4 regions of the Afifella sp. JA880 genome follow, and region 1 is predicted to be linked to each of the others. Evidence: riboswitches for the same ligand, from Rfam matches in the RefSeq annotation. Region 1 holds a riboswitch; each other region holds the start of a gene.

Region 1 (4,348 bases):
CTCCGGCGACCTTTTGATCGAGGGGCGTTCGGTGAAGGATTTGTCGCCTGCCAAGCGCGGCATCTCGATGGTGTTCCAGTCCTACGCGCTCTATCCGCATCTGAGCGTGGAAAAGAATATGGGCTTCGGCCTGAAGCAGGCGAAGGTCGAGAAGTCGGAGATCAAGCGGCAGGTCACGGAAGCGGCAGAAATGCTGCGCCTGTCGGAGCTTCTCCAGCGCAAGCCGCGGCAATTGTCCGGCGGCCAACGTCAGCGTGTCGCCATCGGCCGTGCGATTGTGCGCGATCCGAAGGTCTTCCTGTTCGACGAGCCTTTGTCCAACCTCGACGCAGCTCTGCGCGCCCAGATGCGCATCGAGATCGCGCGCCTGCATCGCGACATGGACGCCACGATGATCTACGTCACGCACGACCAGACCGAGGCGATGACGCTCGCCGACCGCATCGTGGTGTTGAACGAGGGGCGCATCGAGCAGGTGGGCACGCCGCTCGAACTCTATGGCAAGCCGAAGACCCGTTTCGTGGCGAGCTTCATCGGCAGCCCGCAGATGAACTTCCTGCCGGTGCGCGTCGCCGGAGCGTCGGAGGGAGGTCCTCGCCTCAAGCTCCCAAACGGGGTCGAAATGGCTTTTCCGGAAGCGCCGGCAGCGGCGATCGATCAGGACGAAATCGCACTTGGCATCCGCCCCCATGAGATCGAGTTCAGCCGCGAGAAAACCGAGGGCATTGCGGCCGAGATCGTGGTTGTCGAGGCTTTCGGCAACCATACGCTTCTCTATGCCAATATCGGCGAGGATGATCTTGTGACCGTCGAGACGGCCGGGATCAGCGATGTGACGACGGGCGAGCGCGTTTGGCTGAGTTTCGATCCCGCCCATTGTCATTTCTTCGACAAGGACGGGCAGGCTTTATAGCTCAGGCGGATGCTTTGACGGTATCGCCCGTCCCTGTGTTCGAAGAGGCGGTGCCGAGGAGGTCGCGAGCAGGTGCGGTGGCAGTCCGCCTCTGTTGCGGAAACCCTGTACTAAAAGGCGCTATCCGTCCCACTGGGCGGTGCATCTGACGCCTCACGGAGAGGTTATCGCGGCCGGCAATATGCGGCGTTATGGCCGGGTGTATGCCCAAGTATCTGTAGATATCGTCATGCATCAAAGTATTGGGCTTAGATGTTGATGTAAATATTACGGATATTGGAGCGCGGCGTGGCCATTCTATGGCAAAAAGCAACCTATGCGCGCTGTTAATAAACCAAAGATAGAATTTTTTCCTGTTACACGTGGGTAACGAAAGCGTTAGCGGCCTTGCCGACTTGACATATGCCTCTCTTGGCGCCAGTAAAAGCCCGTTACCGGTTTCCGAGCGCGAGAGTGCAAGGATGAAAAGGGAATACGGTGAGGCCTGCCAAAAAGGGACCGAAACCGTAGCTGCCCCCGCAACTGTGAGCGGAGAGCAGGGCTGGGAGTGCCACTGGCGCGAAAGTGCTGGGAAGGTAGCCCTTGCTTGGTGCCGCGAGCCAGGAGACCTGCCGGTGATGTGCGTCGGGCTGTGTGGGCTGTCGGCGTACAACGAGGGATGTCGGGGTTTGCATCCAGCGACGAAAATCACGGTGGGCAGCGCTTGCGCTTGCTTGTCATCTTTCGGCGTTGGGCAGGTCGGTCATCCTGATGGAAGAGCATTTCCCAACTCATAAGTGGCGGATCCAGGACTTCGTCGACGTCCCGACGTTGCAGAGGATCCAGGACACTTTTGCCAAGGCCATGGATATGGCGGCGGTGACAGTTGGTCGCGACGGGGTTCCCGTCACCAAAACAAGCAATTTCCAGCCTGTGTGTCGTTTGATGCGCTCCACCCCCGAAGGGTTGCGGCGCTGTCATGCATGCGATGCCTGCGGGGGCCTCGCCGCCTACCGGTCTGGCCGGCCGGCAACCTATGTCTGCCATGCCGGGCTCGTCGACGTCGCCGCGCCGATCATCATCGAGGATGAATATCTCGGCTGCCTCTTGTGCGGCCAGGTGATGCTCGAAAGTGAACGCGAGCGCACGATCCAGAACGTGCTCGACCGAAACGGTTCAATTGGCATTGCTCCGGCTGAACTCGAGGAAGCCGTCTATGCCATGCCGGCGGCCGATCGAGATCGCCTCGATTCCGCTGTCGAGATGCTGATGCTGGCGGCGAGCCACATCATCGAGATTGGCAAGACGAACCTGATCCAGGCGCGCCTCCTCAAAGAGGTGAAAGCCAAAGCCGCGACGGAAAAGGCGCTGCAGGATGCGCAGTTGCGGGCGTTGCAGGCGCGCGTCAATCCGCATTTCCTGTTCAATTCCTTGACGCTCATTGGCTACACGGCTTTCGAGGAGAAGGCGGTGAAGACCGAGGAGGTCGCTTACATGCTGAGCGACATCCTCCGCTACAGCCTGCGCAATCTCGCCACTTCGGTGCCGCTCAGCGAAGAATTCGACATGATCGAACGCTGCTTGCGCCTCCACCAGCTTCGCTTCGGCGACCACCTGAGCATCGAAGTCGATCTCGACGAAAGCCTGCGCAATTGGCCGGTCCCGTGCATGGTTCTGCAGCCGCTTGCCGAGAACGCTATCGTGCATGGGGTGGAAGCGCTCTCGCGGCCGGTGCGTGTGCGCGTTTCGGCCCGGAGGGTAGGCGATCGCGGCTTGATCGAGGTTTATGACAACGGCGCGGGGATGAGCGAGGCTCAGGTCGCCGCGCTCAACAACGATCGTTGTGTCCTGCAGCAGGCGGAGCGCAGCCGCGCGGCTCTCGGACTGCAAAGTGTCATCACCCGGCTCGACAGCGAGTACGGCAACGACTTCGATCTAAAAGTAACAAGCAGATTGAATGAGGGAACCCGAATTGAGCTTTCCTGGCCACTCGGCGACTATGCGCAGCTCGAAAATGCTTGAGCTCGCACGCACTGAGCGTTTTGCGTCCATGTTTCAAGGCGCTTTTCAACAGGAGTCCTCGGTTCGGCCCGGCCTTTTGGTGGCCGACGACACGCCCATCATTCGCTCGACGGTCAGCCGCGTCGTGGCGGCTGAGGCGCTCGACTTCGCCAATGTCTGGGAGGCCAAGAACGGCTCCGAGGCGGTGGAGCTGGCGCGGCGCGAGCGGCCTGAGCTTATTCTGATCGACATCAAGATGCCCGGCGTGGACGGGTTGGAAGCGGCGGCGATCATCAAGGCCGAGCTGCCGCGCACGCGGCTCATCTTCCTCACGGCTTATGATGAATTTGCCTATGTGCAACGCGCTCTCAAGATCGGTGCGCTCGACTATCTTCTGAAGCCGATCCGTCCGGCGAAGCTTGGCGAATTGTTGCGGAAGCTCCACGGTGAGATCTGCACGGAATTGAGTGCGTCCTCGTCCGCCGCCGATGCGGAGATCGCGCGGGACGTGACGTCGGCTGCCACGCCCTGTGCGCCGGAGAGAGATCCGGTCAAGCGTGCGATCGCCTTCATTTCCGAAAACTATGCCGATGAAAACATGTCGCTCTCGGCTGTCGCCAATGTCGCGCATCTCAGCCCGTCGCACCTCGCGCACCGTTTTCGCGAATGTGTCGGCATCAGCTACAAGCAGTTTCTCACCGAGAAGCGCATCGAGGCGGCCAAGGATCTGCTCTTGACGACCGACACGACCAACGAAGCGGTCGCCGAGCAGGTCGGCTATGCCAACGTCACCAATTTCTATCGCCTGTTCCAGCGCGAGACGGGGATGACGCCGGCGCAGTTCCGCCGAAGCGAGAAGGAGCCGGTGCCGGACGCGCAATGATCTTCGCGCCGCCTATTTCTGGGGCGGCGCGCCTGTTTTGTCTTCACGATCATGCATGGCGATGCCAATCGGCGTCACGAACATCGGGTGAGACGGCAGCTTCGTCGGGATTCCGGTCATCTCGGCCACGATGTCGGCCATGCCGGGCATCCCGCTGGTGCCGCCCACCAGATGGATGGTCTTGACGTCGTAAGGGGCGATGTGGCGGGCGACGATGCTACCGACCTTCTGCATCACCGGTCTGACCAGCGGATAAAGTGAACGGGCCCTTTTCGGGTCCTTTTTGATGTCCTCCGCCTCCTCGAAAGAAACGCCGAGAGCGCCTGAAAGCACCAGCGTGAACTGGGTCCCGCCAGTCGCCTCGTCGGCCGTATAGACGACTTCGCCATCCTTGAAGATCGCAACGCCCGTCGTGCCGCCGCCGACGTCGACCACCGCCCCGTTCTTGATCTGCAGGAGGGCATTGGCCGCTGTTGGCTCATCGACGAAATGCTCGCATTCGAGCCCTGCACCGATGACGACATTCTGCGTTGCCTTAACCTCCGCCGGCGCAACGCCAGGAGGGTAGGAGG
Region 2 (4,348 bases), on a different contig from region 1:
GCCCAGCAGGTCGCCGACAGCGTGCGCAATTATGGGCGCTTCGTGAACATGTCGTCGGCGGTCGTCATCGGCGGCGCCCGGCCCGGGCCGCAGGTGAAGGCGCTGTCGCGCGGTGTCGATTTCATCATCGCGACGCCTGGCCGTCTTCTCGACCATATGCAGACTGGCGCCGTCCGTCTCGACCAGACCAACGTCGTCGTGCTCGACGAGGCCGATCAGATGCTCGACCTCGGCTTCATGCCGGCGATCCGCAAGATCCTGGCGAAGATGCCGCGGGAGCGCCAGACGGTTCTCCTCTCGGCGACGATGCCGCCGGCGATCCGCAAGCTCGCGGGTGATTTTCTCCACCAGCCGGCGGAAATCTCCGTCGCCCCGGTGTCGCGCCCGATCGAGCAGATTGCACAAAGCGTCATCAACGTTGCGAGTGCCGGCAAGCGCGACATGCTCGTCGATCTCCTCGGCGCTGCCGATATGGAGCGGGCGATCGTCTTCACGCGCACCAAGCGCGGTGCCGACAAGGTGAGCCAGCATCTCGACAAGGCTGGGCTGCGCTCAGCGGCGATCCACGGCAATAAGAGCCAGAATCAGCGTGAAAAGGCGCTCGGTGCCTTCCGCAACGGCCGTGTCGCCGTTCTGGTCGCGACCGATATCGCAGCGCGCGGCATCGACATCGACGACGTTTCGCATGTCGTCAATTTCGAGCTGCCGAACGTGCCGGAGGCCTATGTGCACCGCATCGGGCGGACCGCGCGCGCCGGCAAGAGCGGCATCGCGATCTCGCTGTGCGATCATTCCGAGCGGGGTCTTCTGCGCGACATCGAAAAGCTGATCGGCAAGAGGATCGATGCGCATGGGGCCGCACCTCGGCGCGAGGCGTTTGCGGACCAGGGCGGGGCCGAGGTGGTCGATGAAACAGATGAGGCGCCGTCTGCAGACGTGCGCCAGCAGGCGGGCGAGCGGCGCGACGAAAGATCACGCCAGCCTGGCAAGCGCAATTCTCCCTCACGCAACCGCCGGCGTTCGGGCAACAAACCCGCGGCCTTCGAAGCTCGCTCCGAGGGGCGCAACGAAGGGCGGAGCGACGGGCGGAATGAAGGCCGCAACGGCGACGCCCCGAAAGGCGGCCGCAACCGCAGGCCGGAAGGTGCCGAAGGAGGCCGTTCGGCCAAGCGGGCCGAGGGCGGCGCGCCCAAGAGCCGCAAAGGTGGCTCGGATGGCCGGCGTGACGGGGCCCGCCGCGACGGCGGCCGCGGCAACGAGGGCGCCCAGGCCGGTCTGGAACGGATGCTGCGCAAGAGCAGCAAGCCAAAAACCGGGGCGGGCGACAAGCAGGTCGCCGCGCGCTGAAGACAGCGACGCCACGCAAGTTTGAGAGGGCCGGCCGCCATGTGCGGTCGGCCTTTTTTGTGCCCTCGGGCACCCTTCGGCGTGGTCCGTTGCCGGCAAAGGAAAGCCGTGCCGGGCATGGCTGCTCAACGTGCACGGCATTGACAATTATGGCCATTCGCCGGCAGATGGGGGTGTCAACGGTTTCCGGACGCAAAGCGACCGGATTAAAAGGGAACACGGTGAGGCGTACCCAGCAGGGACCAAAACCGTGGCTGCCCCCGCAACTGTGAGCGGCGAGCAGGGCTTCAACATGTCACTGGCGCATTGGCGCTGGGAAGACGAAGCCATGCTGTGACCCGCAAGCCAGGAGACCTGCCGCTGACGCGCGACGCCGGGCGACCGGTGCCGCACCGCAACGGACGCCGGGGTGAGCGTCTGGCGGTGGAACGGCGCCAGGAATCCGATTTGCGCCCAATCCTCGCCAAAACCCCGATCGTCCTTTCCGCATCACTGTCGCGGTTCGTCCGCTGCAGTCATTGGAGAGACGATACGAATGAACCTTCGTAAGTTTGCCTGTGCCGCCCTCACATCGGCGGCGTTTCTTCTTCCCGCCGCAGCCGAAGCGCATTTTCAGCTGATCTATACGCCCGAGGTGAATCTCGCCGAGCCGGGCGACGTGCCGCTGAAGCTCATCTTCTGGCATCCCTTCGAGAACGGCCATGTCATGGATATGGGCGCGCCGGAAGAGTTCTACGCCGTCTTCCGCGGCAAGAAGATCGATCTCAAGGACAGCCTGAAGCCGATCTCCTTCGAGGGGCTGGAAAACAGCGCGCAAGCCTTCGATGCCACGCTGCCGGCGAAGCGCGCCGGCGATTACACGCTCGTCGTCGTGCCTCAGCCCTATTACGAGGAGAGCGAGGACATCTACATCCAGCAGATCGCCAAGGCCTATCTGAACCGGGCGCAATTGCCGACCGATTGGGCCGAGCCCAAAGGGCTTGCGACGGAAATCGTGCCGCTCGATCGCCCGACCAACATTCTGGCCGGCTCCACCTTCACGGGCCGTGTCCTGTCGGAAGGCAAGCCGGTCGCGGGTGCCGAGATCGAAGTCGAATACATGGCGGCCGAGCCCTCCATGGACGAGAACAAGCCCACCGAACCCAAAGCCTCGCCGATGCCGGGCGGTGCCGTCATCGCGATGAGCGACGAGAACGGCTACTTCACCTTCGGCGTCCCCAAGGCCGGGTTCTGGGGCTTTGCCGCGCTCGGTACGGGTCCGAAGACGGAGTTCGAGGGCAAAGAGCTCTCGCAGGACGCCGTCATCTGGGTGCGCGCCTACGACGTCGAATGACGGCAGGAGGGATCGATGCATATTGTCGACGGAGCTCTCGCCAATGACGTCGTCATCGGGGGAGCGGTGTTGGCGGCCGGGGGCATTGCGCTCGGCCTCAAATCGCTGACGGCGGAAAAGATGCCGGCCGCCGGGGTGTTGAGCGCGACGTTCTTCGTCGCCTCGCTCATCCATGTTCCGATCGGTCCCTCCAGCGTGCATCTCATCATGAACGGTCTGGCCGGGCTGGTGCTCGGCTGGGCCGCCTTTCCGGCGCTGTTCGTCGGGCTTCTTCTGCAAGCGGTGTTCTTCGGCTTCGGAGGGCTCACCGTGCTCGGGGTGAATACGCTCAACATCGCGCTGCCGGCAGTGATCGTCTATTATCTGTGCCGACGCGGGATCGCCTCCAATTCGCTGACGGTCGCCGCGATTTCAGGCGCCATCGGCGGGGGGCTCGCGATCGCGCTGACGACGGCGTTCGTCGCGATCGCTCTGGCGCTGTCCGGCGACGAATTCATCCCGGCCGCCAAGCTCGTCTTCTTCGCCCATATCCCGATCATGATCATCGAAGCTCTGGTGACGGGGGCGGCCGTGGTTCTGGCCCGCCGCGTCAAGCCGGAGCTCTTCGCCACTTTCAATCGATCCGCTGCCGAGGAGGTCGCGCTATGAGAAAGCTCTGCGCAGCCCTCGTTTTCCTGGCTCTTCTGCCCGCATCGCAGGCTCTCGCCCACAAGGTCATCGCGTCCGTCTATGCGTCCGGCGACGTCGTGGAAGGCGAGGTCGGCTTTTCCAACGGCGATATGGCGAAAGATGCGACGGTCGAGGTGTTCGACGACAACGGCAACAAGCTCGGCGAGGCGGTAACCGACGAGACCGGCGCCTTCACCTACAAGCCCGAAAAGGCGGTGCCGCTCGTCTTCAAGGCCAATCTCGGCGCGGGCCATGTGGCGCAGGTGCGGATGTCGGCCGAGGAGTTGCCGGAGATCGGCGGTGCGGAGGCCTCATCGCCGGCGCTGGTCGCTGCCGAAGCTGCGGCCGGTGCCGAGCCGGCGTCTTCCGGGACTATGGGGGCGACCGCCCAAAGCTCCGGCGTCGACCTCGCCGCGCTTCTTGAAGCACAGCACGAGATGATCACCGAAGCGGTGCAGAAGCAGGTGATCCCGCTCCGGCGCGATATCGACGCCTATAAGGAGAAGCACGACATGCAGAGCATCCTCGGTGGGATCGGCTATATCTTCGGCATCTTCGGCGTCGCGTTCTATATCGCGGCCCGGCGCAAGATGACGGCGGCCTGACGATGAGCCACGTTCTCTCAGCCGGACGGCGCGCGCTCACCGATACGGGCGAAGCCAAGGGCACGCTGATCGATGGCATCGACGTGCGCACCCGCATCGTCGTTGCTGTCGCCTTCGCCATCGTGATGGTGAGCCTGCAGGATCTCGCCGTTTTGGCGACCGGGCTTCTGGCGGCGTTCTTCCTGATGCTGTCGGCGCGGCTGCCGGTCGGTCGGACGCTCAAGCGCATGGCGATGATGGACAGCTTCATCATCTTCCTGATCGCCATGCTGCCCTTCACCGTGCCGGGCGATGCGATGTTCACCGTCTTCGGGTTTGCGGCGAGCTGGCAGGGGCTGCGGCAGGCGGCGGAGATCGCGCTGACGGCGAATGCCGTGATCCTCGCCTTGATGGC
Region 3 (4,348 bases), 730 kb from region 1:
CACCTTCGTCAGCGTCGAAGAAAGGATCGTCTTCAGCCCGCCCCCAGGCGGCCTCGACCTCGCTCTGAACCGTCTCCGGCAGCGCGCGGAAGAATTTTCGATAATCCTCGAGCGAAAGCCGCTCGCCGCCCGTGCGCTCGACCCGTCCGTCGATCGCGTTCGTGGGCCCGGCGAGGATCGTCTGCATCAAGGCCTCGCCCGTCTCGGGCGCGCCCTCGGTGTCATAGCCAGCCTCGGCCATCGCCGTCAGGAGCCGCACCGTCGATTCGGGTGCATCGAGACCGACACCGTTTGCGAGCCGGCCATCCTTGTTCGGATAGTTCGACAGAACGATGCCGATATGTTTCGACGCGTTCGGCTTCGTCGAAAGCTGCGCCCAGGCCGCCGCGAGATCGGCAACGAAGGCGACGCGGTCGGCAAGCGGGCGATGCGCCATCGGCCGGCACTGCGTGCGCGGCTCGAACGCTCCCTCTTCCTTGAACGAAATGGCACGGGTGATGAGACGTCCGTCAACCTCCGGGAGCACCACGTTCATGGTAAGATCGGAGGGTGAGAGACCGCGCGGATGTTCACGCCAGATCGCCTCGGACACACCTGCGAACGTCACCTGAAGAACCGGCCGCCGTCCGCCATCGAGAACGGTCTCGGCAGACGGATCGCCGGTCTTGCCGAGTGCGAAGGCGGTGGCGTTCAGGATGAGCGCAGGATCGTGTTCCTGAAACAGCCCCGTTACGAACTCTTTGTCCGCCGCCGCCTTGAGGCTTGAGACGAAAACCGGAAGCGGCCGCAGCCCCCGTTCGGCAAGAGCCGCAGAAAGCGCTTCCACCGGCGCCGTCTGACCCGATTGCACGAGGGCGCGGTAGAAGACGATTGCCGCAGTCGGCCCCTCGCCCTCAAGCTTCCGTCCGCCCTCGTAGACGCCGAAAGCCGGCACGTTCTTCGGTGGCGAAGGCGCCTCGTCATACCCGAGAAGATGGCCCGAGAACCGCAACGCGTTTTCGAAATTCTCCGCCCCGCCCTCGACCAGATAGGACCAGAGAAGCCGCGTTTCGTCGGCGCCGAGCGTGCCCTCGGCCGCAAGGTCGCCGTCCCATTTGGTATCGCCCGGCATCAGCGCCACTTTGGCGCCTGAGCCGCGCGCGATCCGTAGCGTCTCCTCGACGCCGTAGCGCCAATAGCCGACGCCGCCGAGAAGCCGAACGACGATCAGCTTCGCCTCGGCCAGCACCTTCTCGACATAGAGATCGACCGAATAGGGATGCGCGAGCGACATCCAGTTGGCGAGCCGAATGGCCGGAAAATCATCCGCCAGCCGGTTCGCCGCCGCAGCCAACCCGGCAATCTCGGTGTCGGCTGCGGAAAGGATGACGATGTCGCCCGGGCTCTGATCGAGGTCGACCGCTTCGGAAGCCGCGTCGAGCCCCCGACTCTGGCCCTTGAAGATATGCAATTCAGCCTCCGAGGGCCTCCGTGACGGCCGCTCGATCGACATCGGACAGGCCGATCACCACGAGCTTCGGCTCGCCCGACGATTCACCGTTGCCGCGGTCGAACCAGCTCTCCAGCCTCTGACCCACGGCCTGGACGACCAGCGGCACCTTTTTGCCGTCGATCGCAAGGCGACCCTTGATGCGCAGAACGCCGGGCATGGCGAGCGCCTTGGTGATACGTGCTTCGGCCTCGGCCTTATCCGGCGCGGTCACGGCGATGCTGAAGGAATCGAAATCGTCGTGCTCGTGCTCCTCGCCTTCCATCTCATGGTGCGAAAGCCGGGTCTCGCTGTCGTCCTCCGCCCCGGCCCCAACACCCAGGAGGACCTCCGGCGGCACGATGCCGTGTGTGGCACGGATGAGCGACGCAGCGACGCGCTTGTCCTCTCCGACGCGCTTTTCCACGCGCAGCATGCCCGCTTCATCAACGAGATCGCTCTTTGACAGGATGATGAGATCGGCACAGCGCAGCTGATCCTCGAACAATTCCTCGATCGGATCGTCATGGTCGAGCGACTGGTCGGCTTCGCGTTGCGCGACGAGCTTCGCTTCGTCGCTCGCCATACGACCGGCCGCGACGGCCTCGGCATCGACGACGGTCACCACCCCATCGACGGTCACCCGGTCGCGGACAGCAGGCCAGGCAAAGGCTTTGACGAGCGGCTGCGGCAGAGCGAGGCCCGACGTCTCGATGACGATGTGGTCAGGCGCCTGGCCGCGTGCGAGGAGACCTTCCATCGCAGGCAGGAAATCATCGGCAACCGTGCAACAGATGCAGCCGTTGGACAACTCGACGATATCCTCCTCGCCGCAGGCAGGACTGCCGCAATCGGAAAGAATGCCGCCGTCGAAGCCGGTGTCTCCAAATTCATTGACGATGAGCGCGATCTTTCTGCCGTTCGCGTTATCGAGGATGTGACGGATGATCGTCGTCTTTCCGGCTCCAAGGAAGCCGGTGATGATCGTCGCGGGAATGCGTTCCGAAGCGTTTGTCATAAAGGAAGCTGTCCTTTCAGTGCCAGAGGCAGTCCGGCCGCCATGAAGACGACCAGCTCCGCCGAGCGGGCGATTTCCTGGTTGAGACGGCCCTGCGCATCGCGGAAGCGACGAGCCAGGGCGTTATCGGGTACGATGCCGAGGCCGACCTCGTTGGAGACAAGGACGACGGGGCCTTTCGCCGCGGCAAGGGCTGCGCAGAGGTCGCGCGTACGCACGGCGATGTCCTCTTCGGCGAACAAAATGTTGGAAAGCCAGAGCGTGAGGCAGTCGACGAGCAGGGCCCGATCCGGCGCGGCCTCCCCGGCGAGGACGTCCGCAAGCGCGACCGGCTCCTCGACGGTGCGCCATGCCGGTCCGCGCCGGGCCTGATGTGCGGCGATACGCTCACCCATCTCCGCATCGTCGTCGGCGGGAGGGCACGTCGCGACGTAGACGGGGTTGAGCCCGCTTCCCTCCACGAGGCGTTCCGCATAGGCGCTTTTTCCCGAGCGGGCGCCGCCCAAAACGAGTGCCGTGGTTATCATGCGGATTTCGCGGAGCGTTTCCGCGCCAGGGGCAAGGCAGACGACGCGAGCGGTCGGATGCTTACCGTCCAGCCGGTCGCAACAAAGGCCGCATGACCCTCGGCCATGCCTTGAACGTGAGGAAACATGACTGCCTCAATGGCAGCGCGGCAAAGATGCGTTTTCTGAAAGATCAGGCGGCAGACACCGCCCGCGTATGGAAGCGAAACCGCTTTGCACGGTGCGCAGATCGTTGGCGATCAATGCGGCGCAGCCGGCTCGAACCCTGGATGGAATCGCAGACGGAAATGTTCCGGAACTTTGCATGCTATCCCCTTTGCCGTCCCTCCGACGGCGTTCGAGTTGCCCTGGTCCGGCAGGTCTCCTGGCTTGCGGGTCTCCGCCCTTCTGCGCCTTCCCGTTGCCGGTGGCTTGTGCAGGGGGCTCGCCGCGTACAGTTGCGGGGGCAGCTGCGGATGAGGGATCCCGATCTGGGTCATCCCTGTCGCATTCCCTTTTGATCCCCAGGTGCTGTGCACCATTCGGGAACCGGAACCATTTCAAAGACTAAACGGAATCGGAAGACTGTCGCAAGCGCGATTCCGCCGATCGCTCCGTTTCGCTCATGCGTGTATCGCCCGGCGAAACGAACGGTGTCTGCGAATCGATTTTGCTGGCAACAGCCGCCTTCCCATTGCCATTTCCCGCGGGCGCGGCCACGTCGAATCGCCGCGCCACGCCCGGATAACGCGTGTAGATCCACACAGTGAACCGCCGCCGCCAACGCCGCACCGCGGGAATATCGATCGACAACACGATCAGCCCGAGCGGCAGCATCCACAGGCCGAGCACCGGCAGGAAGGCGAAGAGACCGCCGAGAACCAGCAGAATCCCGATACCAACACGCAGAAGCGGGCTGTGCGGCAGAGGCATCTGCCGGCCAAAAAGATGGAGGCGCGAGCGCCGCTTCCTGTCGTTCTTTACCACTTCAGCTTCCTGCCTGTTTTGCATGCGTCAAAAATGGGCTGCGAAAGGATGCTTGCAATGCCCGATGAGTTTGGTATATCGCGCCTCAATTCCCCGGTAGCTCAGTTGGTAGAGCAAGCGGCTGTTAACCGCTGGGTCGCTGGTTCGAGTCCGGCCCGGGGAGCCACCTTCCTTCTCTTCTCATCCCACGATCCAGTCGAAACCGTGTCTTCACGGTGGGTGCCAAAAACTGTGAGCACCCGGAACGGTCTGGCCGAGGCAACGTCGCCTGGCCATTCACACGCCGCTCCCGCTTCTATCGACAGAATCGAAAACGATCGCCGTTCGACCTCGAAGGCGGGGTTCACGAAGAGATTCGCAGCGCGCCCA
Region 4 (4,348 bases), 780 kb from region 1:
GCAAGAACGCCTGCATCACGGCGCCGGCAAGACCGAGCGCGAAGCCGACGAAGAGCCCGAGAAGGGCCCGCGGCAGCCGGATTTCTATAAGGACGAGGGCGCCGAGATCGTCCTTTCCGGAGAGCGCGCTGTTGAGCGCGGCACCGAAATCGAAGGGGCCGTAGCCGATGGCAAGCGACAGGACGAAGGCGACGAGAAGCATGAGCGACAGGACGCCGAGGAGCCTGCGGTAGCCGGCCGCCGACCTGGTGGCTTGAAGCGCGATCTCACTCATTGCCGCGCCCTCGCTTTGTCGGCCGCCTGGCGCAAGACCTCGACCGCCTTGAAGATGTCCGGTCCTCCGCACATCCACAGACGCTGCGGGACGGAAACTATCTCCATCGGCCGCGGCATGCGCGAGAGGACCGGATGGTGCAGGATCTCGTTGGCGACGGCCGGCGCGTCACGATAATCGCCGACGACGAGCACATCGGGCGACAGGGCCACGAGTTTTTCGAGCGGCAACCGGCTGTAGCTTTCAAGTCCTTTTTCGGCGGCGAGATTTTCAAGGCCGGCGAGCGAGATGAGGACGTTGATGATCGAGCCGGCGCCGACCGTATAGCCGTTCGGTTCGTAGACGATCGCCGACGGGCGCTCGGAGGCCGGAACCTCTTCGGTCGCAAGCCGCGCCTCCATCTCCTGCACCAATGCCTCCGCTCGCGCCTCCTGGCCGAGCTCGGCGCCAACGCGGCGGATCTGGGCTTCGATGTCGGGAAGCGAGCGCGGCACGTCGAGTTCCACGACATCGACGCCGATCCGCTTCAACAGATCGACGGTGACGCGTTTCGTATAGCGCCCGGCAAAGACCATGTCGGGTTTGTAGCGCATCACCTCCTCGGCGAGGCCGCGATTGCGCGGAAACGCGCGGGCCTCCTCGGCGAGGTTCGACATGGAGGCGTCGCGCGAGAAATAGCTGAGTGAGGCGATCTGATCGGGATCTGCAAGCCGCATCAGAAGCTGATCGGCACACAGATTGATCGAGACGATGTGCTGCGGCCTCGCCGCCGCCGGAGGAGCATCGGCGACGGCGAGGACCGCAACGGCTGCCAGACAATACGTGAGCCAAGGCCCAGGCATTAGAATGTCAGCCGAACTCCGGCATAGGCGCTGACGCCTTCCCGGTCATAACCCCACTGATCATAGGCCTTTTCGTCGAGGAGGTTCTCCACGCGCCCGTAGATCTGGGTGTTGTCGGTGATGTCGTAGGAGGCGGCGACATCGACGAGCGTGTAGGGGTCGAGGGTGAGCGTCTCGCGGTTCACGTAAAGGGCGTCGGTCCACACCCAGTCCTTCTGCTCGCCGTTGTAATCGACCGACACGTTGACGTTGGCGCGGCCCTGAAGGAAGGCGTAGTTGACGACCAGACTGGCGACGTTCTGCGGCCGGCGGATCAATTCGTCGCCGGTCGGATCCTCGCCGTCCGTATAGGTGTAGGAGCCTGTCACCGTCAGATTGTCGACCGGCTCCACCGTCAGGGCGACTTCCACGCCATCGATCTTGGATTCTCCCGGCTGGTTGATCGAGGACTGGCCCGAGCCGGTGATGAGGTTGGAGATCTCCTGATTGAAATAGGTGACGTCGAGCGAGGCGCGGTTCGCCCAGAAGGCCTGCGTGACGCCGACGTCGAAGCCTTTCGCCTCTTCCGGCTCGAGATCCGGATTGCCGCGATAGGTGTTGGTGTAGCCGTAGAGTTCGAAGAGCGTCGGGTTCTTCACGCCGGTGCCGTAGGAGGCGTGGAGCTTGGTGCCGGTCTGGCGGAAATTGTAGGCGCCGGTCAGCCGGTAGGTGGTGGCATCCTCGAAGACGTCGTTCAGGTCGTGGCGGAGGCCCGCCGTCAGCGACAGGTCCTCAAACAGGCTGAGCTGATACTGGCCGATGAAGCCCGTCGAGGTGATGGAGCGATCGAAGGACGACCAGGCGCTGTCGGAGACGGCGCTGTCTTCACCCCGCTCGACCCCAAACGTGAGCGTATGCCCGGCATTGGCGATGGCGGGCGTATCGAACATGAAGGTCGAGCGGTAATCGAACTGCAGCCGTTCGCCTTCGTAAGTGCTCGTGACCGTGGTCGGGTCGAGATCGCGATAATCGCGGTTCTGATCGGTGTAGGAGATGCCGGCGAGCTGTTCCCAATGACCGTCGAGGAGCGTCACCTTCGCCTGAGCGCGGGTGAAAAGCTGGTCGCCCTTCATGTCCTGATTGGAATCGAGCGGGCCGGTATGGCCGACGGAGGGCAGAAACCCTTCCGAATCGAGATCGGTGCGCAGGCGCGTGTAGCGTGCAACGCCTGAAAGGTTCAGCCAGTCGGTGACGTCGACGCCGCCCTTGGCGAAGAGGGTGCCGTTTTCGTAGCCGTCGTCTTCCGGATTGCCGAGGCGTTCATCGGCGACCGAGATGCCGTCGGTGCGTACGCCGGAGGCGCCGGCGAGAAAATCGTAGTTGGTGCCGGCCGTCCCGATCGTGGCGTTGCCGCTCAGCGTCTTGTGCGAACCGGCTTCGAGGCGGCCCGTCAGATGCGTGCCGGGTTCGGCGCGCCGGGTGATGATGTTGACGACGCCGCCGATCGCGTCGGAGCCGTAGAGCGCGCTCTGCGGCCCGCGCAGCACCTCGATGCGCTCGATGTTGTCGGCAAGAAGATGCGCGAAATCGAATTCCGAACCGCGCGCCGGGTCGTTGACGGGGATGCCGTCGACGAAGATCTTGGTCTGGTTGCCTTCAGAGCCGCGGATCCGAAGCTGCGTGAACTGGCCGCGTGGGCCGGCCGCGTTGACGATCACACCCGGCACCTGACGCAGCGCTTCCGTCGCGTCGTGGATGTTCTGCTGTTTCAGCTCCTCGCCAGTGATGACGGTCACGGCGCTGCCGACCTGCGTGAGCGGCGTCGCCGTCAGGTTCGCCGTGACGGAGAGTTCGGGGAGTTCGATGACGTCATCGTCCTGCGCGGCGGCCGGAGAGATGCCGGCGGCGACGAAAAAGCCGGCACAAACGGCGACGAAGCGTTGCGGCGGAACGCCTTCACGCGGGGGGCGGGAGAAAAACACGGGACGACCTCAAGGGCGGCGCACGGCCGGTTGGCACATCACCGCGATCGAGGACGCTTCATGGGCGCGTGCGCATGAAGTCTACCCCATCGGCACACCCCGACCGACGTGACCGCGCGTGACCACGGTTGACGGCAGGTCTCCTGACTTGCGGGTCATGATCGCGTCGCCGCCTTCCCGGTACCCTCGGGGCCAGTGGCATTGTGACGAGCGATTCACCGCTCACAGTTGCGGGGACAGTCGCGGATTTGAGCATCGCCCGCACCGCGTTCCCTTTTGAGCCTCCAAAGAGGCACCGTCGAAAGGACGGGACCACGATCGCGACCGTCGCGTCAAGATGAATCGCAGGCGCATGGGCTTGATTGGAAGTCGCTTTCGCTTTTGGCGGCGAAGGATGAAGCTTGCCGATGGCGCCCGGCGGCGCGGCCTCCTGCGAGAATGGATGGCTCTGGGAGAGGGGGCAAAAGGCCGCAGAGGCGGGGCGCACACGGGGCCTTTGCCGGGTTTCGTGGGGCTTCCCATAGGTCGGGCGGATAGATTGGGCGTGAGAGGTTGCGCCTGAGCGATCGGCAGAAAGTCCGCCTTGACGGTGTGCGCTGCGGTGCGCTTGACGCGGGAAGGTGCTCAGGCCCTGCGCCCCTTGGGTGAGGTTTGCGCGGCTTCTGCGGCGCCGGCGAGGCAGGGCAGCTTGAGCGCTTGGGATGGGGAGGTCTCGACATGATCATGGCAGCAGAGCATTTGCGTGCTGAAACGGCGGGGAGCGCGCAATGAACGCGCCGGAGAAAAGCTCGGAGAACGGGTTGGGGCGTCCCGCCAACGGCTTTACCCGACTGATCGACTTCGTCTTTCCCGGCGACGCCAATCACCATGGCACGCTCTTCGGCGGCATCGGCCTTGCGCATATGGACAAGGTCGCCTTCCTCGTCGCCTCGCGTTACGCGCATGTCGACTTCGTCACCGCCTCCTGCGAACGCATCGATTTTCACGTCCCGGCGCATGTTGGGGAAATCGTCGAGCTGACGGGAAAGGTGGTGCGTGTCGGCCGCCGTTCGCTTGGCGTCGAGGTCGATCTCTTCGCCGAGGCGCCGTTGTCCGGCGAACGGCGCTTGTCGACGCGGGGCATCTTCAACATGGTGGCCGCCGATACGTTAGAGCGGTATGGCGGCGCGCTGCCACCCCTGTCGGACGAACCCGAGATGCCCGTGTCTGAAAGCGGCTCCTGCGAAATCGTCTTTCCCGATCAGACGAGCCATTACGGCAGCCTCTATGGC

Evidence for each region. Region 1 has a riboswitch for cobalamin ahead of NYQ83_RS03800 (PocR ligand-binding domain-containing protein). Riboswitches for the same ligand answer to the same signal wherever they lie in the genome.
Region 2: it holds a riboswitch for cobalamin, as region 1 does, so the genes downstream of both, NYQ83_RS12970 (DUF4198 domain-containing protein) here and NYQ83_RS03800 (PocR ligand-binding domain-containing protein) in region 1, are expected to answer to the same signal.
Region 3: it holds a riboswitch for cobalamin, as region 1 does, so the genes downstream of both, cobU (bifunctional adenosylcobinamide kinase/adenosylcobinamide-phosphate guanylyltransferase) here and NYQ83_RS03800 (PocR ligand-binding domain-containing protein) in region 1, are expected to answer to the same signal.
Region 4: it holds a riboswitch for cobalamin, as region 1 does, so the genes downstream of both, NYQ83_RS07525 (TonB-dependent receptor plug domain-containing protein) here and NYQ83_RS03800 (PocR ligand-binding domain-containing protein) in region 1, are expected to answer to the same signal.

What each region holds. Positions count from the first base shown of each region.
Region 1 covers NZ_JAOANH010000001.1:813,886-818,233, reverse strand. The annotation lists gene NYQ83_RS03805 (ABC transporter ATP-binding protein) at 1-913, shown strand, start outside; cobalamin riboswitch at 1,332-1,544, shown strand; gene NYQ83_RS03800 (PocR ligand-binding domain-containing protein) at 1,664-2,914, shown strand; gene NYQ83_RS03795 (response regulator) at 2,994-3,776, shown strand; gene eutJ (ethanolamine utilization protein EutJ) at 3,789-4,348, opposite strand, start outside.
Region 2 covers NZ_JAOANH010000002.1:1,004,860-1,009,207, reverse strand. The annotation lists gene NYQ83_RS12975 (DEAD/DEAH box helicase) at 1-1,347, shown strand, start outside; cobalamin riboswitch at 1,511-1,724, shown strand; gene NYQ83_RS12970 (DUF4198 domain-containing protein) at 1,883-2,680, shown strand; gene cbiM (cobalt transporter CbiM) at 2,696-3,328, shown strand; gene NYQ83_RS12960 (cobalt ABC transporter permease) at 3,325-3,954, shown strand; gene cbiQ (cobalt ECF transporter T component CbiQ) at 3,957-4,348, shown strand, end outside.
Region 3 covers NZ_JAOANH010000001.1:87,330-91,677, reverse strand. The annotation lists gene cobN (cobaltochelatase subunit CobN) at 1-1,450, opposite strand, end outside; gene cobW (cobalamin biosynthesis protein CobW) at 1,452-2,486, opposite strand; gene cobU (bifunctional adenosylcobinamide kinase/adenosylcobinamide-phosphate guanylyltransferase) at 2,483-3,013, opposite strand; cobalamin riboswitch at 3,350-3,561, opposite strand; gene NYQ83_RS17810 (hypothetical protein) at 3,560-3,979, opposite strand; tRNA gene NYQ83_RS00505 (tRNA-Asn) at 4,070-4,145, shown strand.
Region 4 covers NZ_JAOANH010000001.1:1,592,748-1,597,095, reverse strand. The annotation lists gene NYQ83_RS07535 (FecCD family ABC transporter permease) at 1-274, opposite strand, end outside; gene NYQ83_RS07530 (ABC transporter substrate-binding protein) at 271-1,116, opposite strand; gene NYQ83_RS07525 (TonB-dependent receptor plug domain-containing protein) at 1,116-3,077, opposite strand; cobalamin riboswitch at 3,193-3,392, opposite strand; gene NYQ83_RS07520 (acyl-CoA thioesterase) at 3,845-4,348, shown strand, end outside.